DNA from 3 places in the Bradyrhizobium sp. ISRA430 genome. Region 2 is predicted to be linked to each of the others. Evidence: predicted binding sites of a transcription regulator. Region 2 holds the regulator's gene; each other region holds the start of a gene.
What was found. The regulator PhoB, encoded in region 2, activates phosphate uptake and scavenging genes when phosphate is short. The targets are predictions, from matches to a motif close to TGTCATNNANCTGTCAT.
Positions count from the first base shown of each region.

Region 1: ugpB (sn-glycerol-3-phosphate ABC transporter substrate-binding protein UgpB) is a predicted target of PhoB. The motif match lies at 2,451-2,467, and genes of this name have one in related genera.
Region 3: phnC (phosphonate ABC transporter ATP-binding protein) is a predicted target of PhoB. The motif match lies at 2,430-2,446, and genes of this name have one in related genera.

Region 1 is NZ_CP094516.1:5,377,678-5,382,341, reverse strand. Features, by position in the region: gene ugpE (sn-glycerol-3-phosphate ABC transporter permease UgpE) at 1-147, opposite strand, end outside; gene ugpA (sn-glycerol-3-phosphate ABC transporter permease UgpA) at 147-1,028, opposite strand; gene ugpB (sn-glycerol-3-phosphate ABC transporter substrate-binding protein UgpB) at 1,080-2,396, opposite strand; gene MTX21_RS25505 (CaiB/BaiF CoA-transferase family protein) at 2,621-3,826, opposite strand; gene MTX21_RS25500 (organic hydroperoxide resistance protein) at 4,009-4,434, opposite strand; gene MTX21_RS25495 (MarR family transcriptional regulator) at 4,590-4,664, shown strand, end outside.
Region 2 is NZ_CP094516.1:4,980,486-4,985,149, forward strand. Features, by position in the region: gene MTX21_RS23685 (aspartate aminotransferase family protein) at 1-319, opposite strand, end outside; gene MTX21_RS23690 (GcrA family cell cycle regulator) at 773-1,285, shown strand; gene phoB (phosphate regulon transcriptional regulator PhoB) at 1,512-2,219, opposite strand; gene phoU (phosphate signaling complex protein PhoU) at 2,234-2,950, opposite strand; gene pstB (phosphate ABC transporter ATP-binding protein PstB) at 2,962-3,780, opposite strand; gene pstA (phosphate ABC transporter permease PstA) at 3,777-4,622, opposite strand; gene pstC (phosphate ABC transporter permease subunit PstC) at 4,627-4,664, opposite strand, start outside.
Region 3 is NZ_CP094516.1:6,102,784-6,107,447, reverse strand. Features, by position in the region: gene phnE (phosphonate ABC transporter, permease protein PhnE) at 1-438, opposite strand, end outside; gene phnD (phosphonate ABC transporter substrate-binding protein) at 516-1,451, opposite strand; gene phnC (phosphonate ABC transporter ATP-binding protein) at 1,510-2,319, opposite strand; gene MTX21_RS28895 (chloramphenicol acetyltransferase) at 2,494-3,165, shown strand; gene MTX21_RS28890 (alpha-D-ribose 1-methylphosphonate 5-triphosphate diphosphatase) at 3,162-4,355, shown strand; gene MTX21_RS28885 (DUF1045 domain-containing protein) at 4,374-4,664, shown strand, end outside.

The DNA.
Region 1 (4,664 bases), 400 kb from region 2:
CAGCAGCGACATCTGTCCGTTCGCGATCAGCGCGTTGTCCTGGGTGGAGGCGATGATGGCGAGATAGACGGGGAACGCGACGATCGCGATCCCGATCCAGAGGATGATGTGGGCGATATAGCGCCGAAAGCCCTCTTGCTCGACCATCAGTAGGTCACCTTGCGTTCGACGAAGCGGAACTGAATCCCCGTCAGCACGATGACGATGCCCATCAGGATGACCGATTGCGCCGCGGAGCCGCCGAGGTTTCCGCCCAGGAGTCCGTCGGTATAGACCTTGTAGACCAGCGTTTCCGTCGACTTGCCGGGACCGCCGCGGGTCATGGTGTCGATGATGCCGAAGGTGTCGAAGAAGGCGTAGACGATGTTGACGACCAGGAGGAAGAAGATGGTCGGCGACAGCAGCGGGAACGTCACGGTCCAGAACCGCCGCATCGGGCGCGCACCGTCGATGGCGGCTGCCTCGATCACGCTCCTCGGTATGCTCTGCAGGCCGGCGAGGAAGAACAGGAAGTTGTAGGAGATCTGCTTCCAGGCCGCGGCGAGGATGATCAGCGTTGCTGCCTGGTTGCCGTCGAGCAGCGGATTCCAGTCGATGCCGGCGGCGCGAAGATAGCGCGAGAGCACGCCGAGCGAGGGGTGCAGCATGAAGATCCAGAGCACGCCGACCACGGGCGGGGCGACCGCGTAGGGCCAGATCAGCAGCGTGCGGTAGATCGTGCCGCCGCGCAACGGCTTGTCCGCCATCACGGCGAGCAGCAGCGCGAGGGACAGCGAAGAGACGGCGATGGCGAACGAGAAGAAGAACGTCCGGACGATCGCCTCGAAATAGGCGGGCTCCCGAAACAGGTCGAGGTAGTTGTCGACCCAGACGAAGCTGGTCGACAGACCGAAAGCATCCTGCAGCAGGAACGATTGGATCACCGCCTGCGCGGCCGGCCAGTAGAAAAAGATCAGGACAATCGCGAGTTGCGGCGCAACCAGCGCGTAGGGCAACAGCTTTGACTGGAAGATGGCCTGCTTTTGCATGATGTCAGCAGAAGCGGCAGGCCACGCATCCGCGGCCTGCCGCTCATTGCCTCACTTGACCGCGGTCTTTTCGAACTGCCGCAGCATCTGGTTGCCGCGTTCGACGGCGGCATCCAGCGCCTGCTTGGCGGTCTTCTTGCCGGCGAGCGCCTGCTCAATCTCTTCCGACCAGACATCACGGAGCTGAACCATGTTGCCGAGGCGCAGGCCGCGCGAATTCTCGGTCGGCTCCTTATTGGTCAGTTCGAGCAGCGGGGTCTCGAGATAGGGCTGATCCTTGTAGAAGCCCTCGGCCTTGGCCTTCTCATAGGCCGCCTTGGTGATCGGCAGGTAGCCGGAAGCCTTGTGGATATACACCTGGCGATCGGTGTCCGAGAGGAAGGCCAGGAATTTCGCGACGCCCTTATATTCTTCGGCCGACTTGCCGCCCATGACCCAGAGCGAGGCGCCGCCGATGATCGAGTTCTGCGGCGCGCCCTTGACGTCCGGATAATAGGGCATCGGCACGGCGGTGAAGTTGAACTTGGCCTGCGCCTTGACGTTGCCGAAGAAGGCCGACGAGGTCAGGTAGAGCGGGCATTCGCCGGAGGTGAAACGGCCTTCGCCGGTGTTGGTGCGGCCGGCATAATCGTAGGTCTTATCCTTCTGGAGCTCGACCAGTTTCTCGAGATGCTTGACCTGGAGCGGTCCGTTGAACTCCAGCACGGTGTCGAAGCCGTCGAGCCCGTTGGCTTTCGTGGACAGCGGCACGTTGTGCCAGGCCGAGAGCTGCTCGAGATTGACCCATGTGACCCAGGAGTTCGAGAAGCCGCAGGTGGGATGGCCGTTGGCGTGGAGCTTCTTGGCGGCGTCGAACACCTCGGGCCAGGTCTTCGGAATCTCGACGTTCGCCTTCTTCAGCTCGTCGAGGTTGACCCACATGACCGTGGACGACGAGTTGAAGGGGAAGGACAGCATTTCGCCCTTCGAGGTCGAGTAGTAGCCGGTGATCGCAGGCAGATAGGCCTTCGGATCGAACTTCTCGCCGGTCTCGGCCATCAGCTTGTAGACCGGTTTGACTGCGCCGGTCGCGGCCATCATGGTCGCGGTTCCGACTTCGAACACCTGCATGATGTGGGGCGCGTTGCCGGCACGGAAGGCCGCGATGCCGGCGTTCATGGTGTCGGGGTAGTTGCCCTTGTAGGTCGGGATGACCTTGTAATCGCTCTGCGACGCGTTGAAGTCGTTGGCGAGCTTGACGATGACGTCGTTGTTCGCGCCGGTCATCGCGTGCCACCACTGGATTTCGGTCGCGGCCAAGGCCGGCGAGGCGGCAAAGCCGAACGTGACCGCAAAAGCGGCAGCCGCAGCAAATGGTCGAAGAGCCATCAAGAAAACCTCCCTTGGGCCGTCAAAAATGATCGCTTGCGCTAGCAGCGCCATATGACGTTCACATGACTGTGTAAGCGGCCGAAACGAAAGCGGCAAGCGCTGGAAAAGGGAAGCTGTCAAATAGGCGAATGCGCGTCCGGGGCAGCCGCAGCCGTTCGCGCCGCACTATCGTGCTCGCGCCGCAGTGCGGCATCGGCTGTCGGATGCGAGGTGTGCGGGCCTCAGCGCTTGCGCTCGGGGCCGCAGACCACGCCCTTGGCGAGCATCGCGTCGATCTCGGCCCTGGAGTATCCGAACTCGCCGAGCACCTCGGCGGAATGCTGGCTGAATTTCGGCGGCAGCCGGCGCAGGCTCGGCTTGCTGCGGTCGAGCCGGATCGGCGAGGCGACGCCCTTGTACCAGTCCTTCTCGATGACATCGCCGCGGTAGATCGTATGCGGGTTGGTCAGCGCCTGGTCGATCTTCTGCACCGGGCCGGCGGGAAGGCCCGCGGCGAGCAGGCGATTGCAGAGCGGCTCGGCCTCGTGCTGGCTGAACACCGCGGCAAGCTCTGCGCGCAGCGCCTCGCGATTGGCGATGCGGTCCTTGTTGCGGGCAAAGCGCGGATCGGTGCCGAGCTCCACCTTGCCGATCTCCTTGCACAACTTGCGGAAGGTTCCGTCGTTGCCGACGCCGATGAAGATGTCGTCGGTCTTGGTCGGGAAGATCGCGTAAGGCACGAGATTGGGGTGCTCGTTGCCGGTGAGGCCCGGCGGCTTGCCATGCATGAAATAGTTCGCGGTGTGCGGATGCATGATGGCAAGGCCGGTCTCGTATAGCGTGGTCTCGAGGAACTGGCCAAGCCCTGAGCGCTGCCGTTCCGACAGCGCCATCAGGATGCCGATCGCCGCATAGAGGCCGGTGGTGATGTCGACCAGCGGCACGCCGATCCGCATCGGGCCGCTTTCCGGCGAGCCGGTCGCCGCGATCATGCCGGTCATGGCCTGGATGATGGCGTCATAGCCGGGATTGCCGCCGCGCGGACCGTCGGCGCCGAAACCGCAGATCCGGCAGTGCACGAGCCGCGGAAATTTTTCGCGCAGAACCTCGTTGCCGATGCCCCATTTCTCCAGCGTGCCCGGCTTGAAATTCTCGATCAGGACGTCGGCCGTCTCCAGCATCTTGAGCAGCACGGCGCGGCCGCCCTCGGAGGCGAGGTCGAGGCCGATCGAGCGCTTGTTGCGGTTGATGCCGACGAAATAGGCCGCGTCCTCCTCGTGGAAGGGAGGGCCCCACTCGCGCACCTCGTCGCCTGCCGGCGGCTCGACCTTGATCACGTCGGCGCCATGATCGGCGAGGATCTGCGTGCAGTAGGGGCCGCCGAGCACGCGCGTGAGGTCGATGACGCGCAGTCCGCTCATTGCGCCGTTAGCGGCTTCGGAAGTCATGGCAGCAAACCTTCGCTTCAACCCTGTGTCGATCGTTGAGCACAGGCCTAGCGAGGTTCGCCCACGCCAGCAATGGCGTCCCGCGTAGGGGCGTATGCGCCGCCGCTCGCCAATCCCGCGGCGTGGCAAATCGAGCGAATGGCCGGCCCGAGGGGGATCTCGGGCCGGCCGATCCACGTCGATCAGACGACCTTCAGGCGGACGTCGACATTGCCGCGGGTGGCGTTGGAATAGGGGCAGACCTGGTGGGCCTTTTCGACCAGCGCCTCGGCCTCCGCGCGCGGCACGCCGGGCAGCGAGATGGCCAGATCGATGTCGAGCCCGAAGCCGCCCTCGGAACGCGGGCCGATGCCGACCGTTGAGGTGACGGAGGTGTCAGCGGGGACCTTCGGGCCGCCCTGCGAGGCCACGAATTTCATCGCGCCGATGAAGCAGGCGGCATATCCGGCCGCAAAGAGCTGTTCGGGATTGTTGCCGGCGCCGCCTCCGCCGCCGAGCTCCTTCGGCGTGGTGAGCTTGACGTCGAGGGCGCCGTCGAGGGTTGCGGCATGGCCATCGCGGCCGCCGGTGGCCTTCGCGCTGGTCTTGTAGAGGACATTCACGGACATCTTCGTCTCCTGGGGTTCCGGTTGGGACGCGATCTTTATTGCAAACAATTAGATTGCGTGCAATTGAAATTAAGCAGCCTCACATTTAATTGTTCGCAATTGAATCGGAGGCTGCCGCGTCCCACAATGCCAAGACGAATCCCTTGAGGCTCTCCATGGTCCGGAAACAATTGGCGGCCGATCAGCCGCTGCGGCTCGATAACCAGATCTGCTTTGCGGTCTATTCGGCC
Region 2 (4,664 bases):
CGCATTCCAGCGCTTCCGCGCCGGAATTGCAGAAGAACACGAAGTCCGCAAAGCTCTCGTTACAGAGGCGCGCCGCAAGACGCTCGCCATCCGGGCTCTGGAACAGGTTCGACATGTGCCAGAGCTTCGTCGCCTGCTCCTGCAACGCCTTGACCAGTGCGGGATGGGCATGGCCGAGCGCGTTGACCGCGACGCCGGAGGTGAAGTCGAGATAGCGCTCGCCATTCGTGGCGATCAGCCAGCAGCCTTCGCCACGCTCGAAACCGATGTCGGCTCTGGCGAAAACAGGAAGCAGATGCGGCGCGGCGCTCTTGGTCATGACTGTCACTTGGTGTTGAGGACGGCCTCAACGCGCATTGCGCAGCGCACCATTGACCGTCCCGGAAAACGAAACGTGCCGCCTTTTCAGGGCGGCACGTAGAACTATCTTATGCTTGGTAGAACGCCTGTCAATGCCGCCGGCAAGCCTCGGGAAACGCAGAATCCGTAGTCTTGCGGTGCCTACTTTGCGGGGTTTTCGTTACGGAACATGTGGAAGCGAGTCGGCGGACTCTTGCGCGTGAGTCACGCCATATTGTAGCGTTTGGGCTGTCAGATACGACATCTCGTGCAGCGGTTCTGATCCTCTAAGTTCTCATGTACCGGCGTAAACGTTCGGGCGCTCTAGTCGCGCCCGGCGAGCCTTAAAGGATTCTGGCGGCACGGGTTTTCGAGGCTTAGGCATTCGCCGCGAGGGCCAGGGTGGCTGGCGCGCGGCGAGGGAAAGGGTGCAATGACGGTTTTGACATGGTCCGACGATCGCGTCGAGCAGTTGAAAAAGCTCTGGGAGGCTGGACTTTCGGCCAGCCAGATCGCAGCCGAGCTCGGCAATGTGACCCGCAATGCCGTGATCGGCAAGGTGCACAGGCTCGGCCTGTCCGGCCGCGCCAAGAGCCCCTCGTCGGCGGCGCCGCGGCCGCGTAAGGCGCGCCCCGCGCAGCACATGATGCGGGTGGCTCGTCCGATCTCGCGCGGCAACACCGCGCTGGCGCAGGTCTTCGAGGTCGAGGTTGAGCCCGATCCGGTCACCTACGACAACGTCGTGCCGATGAGCCAGCGGCTGTCGCTGCTCGAGCTGAACGAGGCGACCTGCCATTGGCCGGTCGGCGATCCCTCGAGCCCGGATTTCTTCTTCTGCGGCGGCAAGGCGCTCACCGGCCTGCCCTATTGCGCCCAGCACTCGCGCGTCGCCTATCAGCCGGCGGCGGATCGCCGCCGCGCTCCGGCGAAGCCGGGCACGCGCTGAGTTAGCGTTTAGTCGGTGAACTAGGTGCCGTCGTTACACGACGGCACTTCAACTAGCTCGGTGTCGTCCCGGCGAACGCCGGGATCCATAACCACCGGCCGATGTGGTTACGGGGACTCGGAGTTATCATCGTCGCGCGACAACTGCGCCCTGGGGTTATGCGTCTCGGCCTTCGCCGGGACGACGACTGAAAGTGTGGCAACAACCAGCCATCCCGCCCCAGACTTTACGTCTGCTCCGCCTTCGCGAAACGGTCATCCAGCGCATAGCCGGCGCCGCGCACGGTGCGGATCGGATCCTGCTCGCGGCCGAGATTGAGCAGCTTGCGCAGGCGGCCGATGTGCACGTCGACCGTGCGTTCGTCGATGTAGATGTCGCGGCCCCAGACGCTGTCGAGAAGCTGCTCGCGCGAGAACACGCGACCCGGATGCTCGAGGAAAAACTCCAACAGGCGATATTCGGTCGGACCGAGATCGATCGGCCGGCCCGAGCGCGCCACGCGGCGCTTTTCACGATCGAGCTCGATGTCGCCATAGGCGAGCACGGTGGCGAGCCGCTCGGGGCTTGCGCGCCGGAGCAGGCCCTTTACGCGCGCCAAGAGCTCGGGCACCGAGAACGGCTTGACGATATAGTCGTCGGCACCGGTCGCAAGACCCCGCACCCGCTCACTCTCCTCGCCGCGCGCGGTGAGCATGATGATCGGAAGCTGCTTGGTGTCGGGCCTGGTGCGCAAGCGCCGGCACAGCTCGATGCCGGACAGGCCCGGCAGCATCCAGTCGAGCACGATCAGGTCGGGGATATGTTCCTTGAGACGGGTATCGGCGTCGTCGCCGCGCATCACCGTCTCGACGTCATAGCCGTCGCCTTCGAGGTTGTAGCGGAGGAGCTCGGTCAGAGCCTCCTCGTCCTCAACCACCATAATGCGTGCGCCCATGGGGTCGTCGCTCCTTACGTATTCGGGACCGTCGTGGCGAAGGTCGTCATGTCGCCCTTCGGCCGCTTGTCGGCGATGGCCTGACCTTCGATCATGTAAAACACGGTCTCGGCGATGTTGGTGGCATGGTCGCCGATCCGCTCGATGTTCTTGGCGCAGAACATCAGATGGATGCAGAACGAGATGTTGCGCGGATCCTCCATCATATAAGTGAGGAGCTCGCGGAACAGCGAGGTGCAGATGGCGTCGACTTCCTCGTCGCCCTTCCACACCGCCATCGCCGCCGGCAGGTCATGCGCGGCATAGGCGTCAAGCACCGACTTGACCTGCTGCTGCACCAGGTCGGTCATGTGTTCCAGGCCGCGGAACAGCTTTAGCGGATGGAAGTCCGTCTCCAGCGCGGCGACGCGCTTGCCCATGTTCTTGGCAAGGTCGCCGATGCGCTCGAGGTCGGTCGCCACGCGCATCGCACCAACGATCTCGCGCAGGTCGATCGCCATCGGCTGACGGCGGGCGATGGTGAGCACGGCACGCTCCTCGATACGCTTCTGCAGCGCGTCGAGCTCGACGTCGGTGGCGACGACGCGCTGGCCGAGCGCGACGTCGCGGCGGATCAGCGCATCGACGGAATCGACGATCATGCGCTCGGCAATCCCGCCCATCTCTGCGACCAGTCGAGTGAGCTCCTGAAGGTCGGTGTCGAAGGCCTTTGCGGTGTGTTCGGAACCCATATCCTGTCTCCTCAGCCGAACCGGCCGGTGATGTAATCCTGCGTACGCCGATCGCTCGGCGACGTGAAGATCTTGCTGGTGTCGTCGAACTCGATCAGCTCGCCGAGATACATGAAGGCGGTCTTGTCGGAAACGCGCGCCGCTTGCTGCATGTTATGGGTGACGATCGCGATCGTGTAGTTCTCGGACAGCTCCTGGATCAGCTCCTCGACCTTGGCGGTCGAGATCGGGTCGAGCGCCGAGCAGGGCTCGTCGAACAGGATCACTTCGGGGCGCACCGCGACGGTGCGCGCGATGCAGAGGCGCTGCTGCTGGCCGCCGGAGAGCGAGAGGCCCGAGGCGTTGAGCTTGTCCTTGACCTCGTTCCAGAGCGCGCCGCCGCGCAGCGCCTTCTCGACGCGGTCGTCCATCTCCGACTTCGAGATCTTCTCATAGAGGCGGATGCCGAAGGCGATGTTCTCGTAGATCGTCATCGGGAACGGCGTCGGCTTCTGGAACACCATGCCGACGCGGGCCCGCAGCAGGTTGAGATCGAGCTTGGGGTCGAGAATGTTGGTCTGGTCGAGCATGAGCTGACCGGTCACACGCTGGCCCGGATAGAGATCATACATCCGATTGAAGATGCGCAGCAGGGTCGACTTGCCGCAGCCCGACGGACCGATGAACGCCGTGACGCGGTTGGTGCCGAGCGTCAGGTTGATGTTCTTCAGCGCGTGGTGTTCGCCGTAATAGAAGTTGAGGTTGCGAACCGTCACCTTGGCCGGGGCCTCCGGCAGCGGTTGCGACGCCAGGTGACCGTTGGAACTCACGGATACGGACAGGTCGGTCATTTTGCGGTCCTCTCGGCGCCAAGGATGCGCGCGCCAATGTTCAGGGCAAGCACGGTGAGCGTGATCAGCAGCGCGCCGCTCCAGGCGAGTTGCTTCCAGTAGGCGTACGGGCTCTGCACGAAGTTGTTGATGGTGACCGGCAGGTTCGCTATCGTCTTGTTCAGGCTCAGGCTGAAGAACTGGTTCGACAGCGCAGTGAACAGCAGCGGCGCAGTCTCGCCGGCGACGCGGGCGGTCGCGAGCAGCACGCCGGTGATGAGGCCGGAGCGCGCCGCGCGATAGGCGATCCGCTTGATCACCAATGAACGCGGCAGGCCCAGTGCCGAGGCCGCCTCACGCAGCGCGTTCGGCACCAGGAGCAGCATGTCCTCGGTCGTGCGTAGCACCACCGGGATCACGATCACGGCGAGCGCGAGGCTGCCGGCGATCGCCGAGAAGCCGCGCATCGGCACCACCACCGCGCCGTAGATGAACAGGCCGATGATGATCGAGGGTGCGCTGAGCAGGATGTCGTTGATGAAACGGATGACCGAGGTCAGCTTGTCATTGCGGCCGTACTCGGCGAGATAGGTGCCGGCGAACAGGCCGAGCGGCGCACCGATGCCGACGCCGAGCACGGTCATGATCAGCGAGCCGACGATGGCATTGAGCAGGCCGCCTTCGTTCGAGCCGGGCGGCGGCGTGCTTTCGGTGAAGATCTGGAGGTTCAATCCCGTCAGGCCGTTGTAGAGCAGCGTGATCAGGATCAGCGCGAGCCAGGTCACGCCAAAGGCGGCGGCGCCGATGCAGAGACCGCGGATCAGGATGTCCTTGCGGCGGCGGCGTGCATAAATCGGGTTCATGGCGTCACTTCCCCGCTTTCTTTTCGAGGCGCAGCAGCATCA
Region 3 (4,664 bases), 1.1 Mb from region 2:
GACGGTGCGAGCGAATTCGAGCAGGCGCCGTACCACGAAGCGCAGCCAGGGCGCCGGCGAGGTGTTCTCCGCCGCGACGAAGTTCAGGGCAAAGGCGAGGGTCGCGCCGATCAGCGTGCCGACATAGCTGATCAGCAGGGTCTCCGCCAACATCTTCAACCATTTGCGCCAGCCCCACAGCCACTCGCCAACATCGGTCCAGACGCGCTGGCCGCTGTCGAGCGTGAGAATGCGATCGAAATAGCTGACGAAGTTGCCGAAATAGGTGAAGAGAGTGCGCAGGTTCACTTCCGCGCCAATCGCTGACAGGACCAGAGCGGAAATGAATAGTGCAATCCCAAGCAGGAGACGAAGCCGCTTGCGCGTCACTGCCTGGCGATAGGCGGCATCGAGCGCGGCCAATTGCTGTTCGGGAAGGATCGAAACCGCGAGCGTCATTTGATCAGGGAGCGTGACCCGTCAAAAGAGAAGGAGCCGGGTCCCTCGACCCGGCTCCAGTGCATCGTCCCGAAAACTCAGGACGCCTTCTTCTTACGCAGAGCATCGACGAACTTGATCAGCTCGATCGTGCCATCCCAATCCTTGGTGGTCGCGGGATGAAAGCCCTTCTTCTGGCCGTCGGAGAGGCGCTCGAACGCGGCCTTGTCCTTGGTCGGCGCATCGAAGAACGCCTTCGCGATCGCCGCCTTGGCGTCTTCCGGCAGGTCAGAGTTGTAGGCGTAGGGCCCGTTGATGATCGGCGCCGACTTGTGGATGATGCGGAAATCGTCCTTCTTCATCGCCGAACCGTCGGCATTCTTCAGCATGCCCTTGGTCAGCATCTGCGCCAGCGTGGAATCGTCGTCGCTGGTCCACTGGTTGGCCGCGACGTCGACCGTGCCCTGCGCCAGCGCCAGCATCGCGTTCTCATGGCTGCCCGTGAACACGACCTTGCTGAAATAGCCGTCGGCATCCGGAATGCCCATCTTGTCGAGCTCGAAGCGCGGCACGTTGTTACCGGAGGTCGAGTTCGGGTCGACGAGGCCGAGGTTCTTGCCCTTGAGCTGATCGACGCTCTTGTACGGGCTGCTCGCTTTAACGAAGAACACCGAGTAGTAGCCGGTCGAGCCATCGGCGTTGATGTCGTTGGCAAAGGCATCGGTCTTGACGCCGGTCAGGCGAGCGCGCGCGAACGAGGCCGAGCCGTAGCTTGCGATGTGGATGTTGCCGGCGCGCTGGCCCTCGATCACCGCGGCATAGTCATTGGCGATGCGCAGCGTGACCTTCACGCCGAGTTGCTTCGACAGGTATTCCACGAAGGGCGTCCAGCGCTCGGTGACGCCGGAGGCGTTTTCGGCCGGAACCACCGCGAAGGTCAGTTCGGGATATTTGGCCTTCCAGTCATCGGCGTAAGCGGATCCGGCAAAGGCCAGCATGGTGGCGCCGGCAAGGACTAATCTGCGAGTGATCATGGTACCCTCTTCATCGGTTGGGGTCGGTTGACGCAAAACTGAAAACGCAGGCGCTGGCTCAGGCGGCTGCCGCAGTCCCGAGCGCCGGAACGCCTTGAGGCGCGGGCACGGGCATGCCGCCCATGACGTCGGCGGCTTCGAGATCGTACAGCTCTCGCGCGACGTGATCGGTCAGCGCGGACGGCGCGCCGTCGAAAACCACGCGGCCCGCCGCCATGCCGATCAGGCGGTCGCAATAGGTGCGCGCCAGATCGAGCGAATGCAGGTTGCAGAGCACGGTGATGCCGAAGTGCTTGTTGATGCGGAGCAGCGCATCCATCACGATCTTGGTGTTGCGCGGATCGAGCGAGGCGATCGGCTCGTCGGCGAGAATGATGTCGGGCTGCTGGACCAGTGCGCGTGCGATCGCAACGCGCTGCTGCTGGCCGCCGGAGAGCTGGTCGGCGCGCTGGGCGGCGAGCGAGGCAATGTCAAATTGCTCCAGCGCCGACATCGCCAGCGCCCTGTCTTGCTCGGGCCACACTTGCGCGAGCGAGCGCCAGGCGGGAATGACGGCCAGACGTCCCATCAGCACGTTGGTCAGCACATCGAGCCGACCGACCAGGTTGAATTGCTGGAAGATCATCGCCGATCGCGCCCGCCATTGCCGCAGCTCCTTGCCGCGCAGCGCAGTGACGTCGACGCCCTCGAACAGGATGCGTCCGTGCGTCGGCGTCACGAGGCGATTGATGGTCCGCAGCAAGGTCGACTTGCCGGCACCGGAACGTCCGATCACGCCGACGAAGCCGCCGGGGGAAATTTGAAACGAAGCGTCGTCCACCGCAGCTTTTGCGCCGAAGCGGCACGTCAGACCTTCCACCACCAGCATGCAGGGCTCCAGAGTAACTGGCTGCCACCGCTAACGCCGACGCTTGACACTTGTGTGACATGCGCGTTGCCGTGCGGCGATCCTACACACCTCATCCCCTGTCATTGTGGCGTCATGACATTGTCATCGAGCCGCTCGAAGACAGGCGCCCCTCCTCGATCTTTCGGATGCAACATGGTCGCCAAAGTGCTTTCGGTCCAACCGACCATCGATCCCTCGGCAAAGCTGCACGAGACGAGGCTCGGCGCCTATACCGAGGTCGGCGCGCGCACGATCCTGCACGAAGTGACGATGGGCGATTACTCCTACGTGATGAATGACGCGCAGATCACCTACACGACGATCGGCAAGTTCTGCTCGATCGCGGCGATGACGCGCATCAATCCCGGAAACCATCCGATGCATCGCGCCACGCAGGCCCATTTCACCTATCGCTCGAGCGCTTATTTCCCGGGCGAGAGCGACGACGCCGATTTCTTCGACTGGCGACGTCAGCATCATGTCCATATCGGCCACGACGTCTGGATCGGTCACGGCGCGATCGTGCTGCCTGGCCGCAACATCGGCACCGGCGCGGTGATCGCGGCCGGCGCCATCGCCACCAAGGACGTGCCGGCCTATACCATCGTCGCCGGCAATCCGGCGCGGATCGTCCGGCGGCGATTCTCGGAAGAGATCGCCGGACGGCTCGCCAGGCTCGCCTGGTGGGATTGGGATCACGACAAGTTGCGTGAAGCTCTGCCCGATTTCCGCAATCTCGGGATTGAAGATTTCCTGTCGACATACGAAGCACGGGCAAGTTCCCTTACGAGCTCTCCTGCCAGCAAACGAAGCGCGGTCGCGTGACAGACATTTTCCTTGAAGGTGGCCGGACCCTGATCGGCTCCGAGCTCGTCGAAACTTCGCTTGCCGTGTCCGGACAGGACATTGCGCGGATCGATGCGCCTCGCGCCCGTGCGCGGCTGGCGATCGACGCGCGCAACCTGCTGGTCCTGCCCGGCATCGTCGATCTGCATGGCGATGCCTTCGAGCGGCAGATGATGCCGCGCGCCGGCGTCGACTTCCCGATCGATGTCGCGCTTGCCGACAGCGACCGCCAGGCGATCAGCAACGGCATCACCACGGTGTTCCACGCCACGACCTGTTCGTGGGAGCCGGGCCTGCGCAGCGGCGACAATGCGAGGAGCCTGATGGAGGCGATCGAGCGCCAGCGCCCGCAATTCGCCGCCGACACCCGCTTCCACCTGCGGCACGAGACCTACAATCTCGACGCCGAAGACGAGATCGGCCAGTGGCTGGCCGAGGGTCGCATCGACCTGTTCGCCTTCAACGACCACATGGACGGTACCGTTGCCGACATGGCGAAGCCGCGCAAGCGCAACCGCATGGTGGAGCGCACCGGGCTGTCGAACGAAGACTTCGACCGGCTGGTCGATCGCGTGGTCTCGCGCGCCGCCGAGGTGCCGGCCTCGATTTCGCGGTTGGCCGCTGCGGCACGCGCCGCCGAGGTGCGGATGCTGTCGCATGACGACGGAACGCCGGCGATGCGCCGGGAATATCGCGCCCTGGGTGCGATGATCGCCGAGTTTCCGATCAACGAGGAGACGGCGCGGGATGCCGCCGCCAACGGCGACGCCATCGTCTACGGTGCGCCGAACGTCGTGCGCGGCGGCAGCCACACCGGCTGGACCAGGGCGTCCGACATGATCGCCAAGGGGCTCTGCACCGTGCTGGCGTCGGACTATTATTATCCTGCGCAATTGCTCGCGGCGTTCCGACTCGCTGCCGATGGCATACTGCCGCTCACCGAAGCCTGGAATCTGGTCTCCGCCGGGCCCGCACGCGCCACCGGCCTTGGCGATCGCGGCACGCTGGCGGAAGGACGTCGTGCCGACATTCTCCTGGTCGACGACACCGTACCGCTGCGGCCGCGGCTCGTCGCCGTGATCGCAGCAGGGCGGCTCGTGCACCTGACAGATGCGGCGCGGCTGCTCGGCCCCGCGGCCACGCCGCGCGAGGCTGTCGTCGCGGCGTAAAGCGGTTATGCTCAGGCAATGACAGGTTTTCCCCGCTACGCGATCTATCATGCAGCCAGCGCCCATAGCGCTCTCTCGCGTTTTGGCGCCGAGCTGCTCGGCTATGACGCTCACACCGGCAACGAGCTGCCCTTCCCCGAGGAAGCACGGCGTGTCGCGCCGGACTGGCGCGACGTCACCGCCGATCCTCGCAAATACGGCTTTCACGGCACGCTGAAAGCGCCGATGGCACTCGCGCCCGAAAAGACCGAAGCCGAGCTCGCCGCCGCCTGCGCGACGTTCGCCGCGAAAGCGCGGCCCATTCCGGTG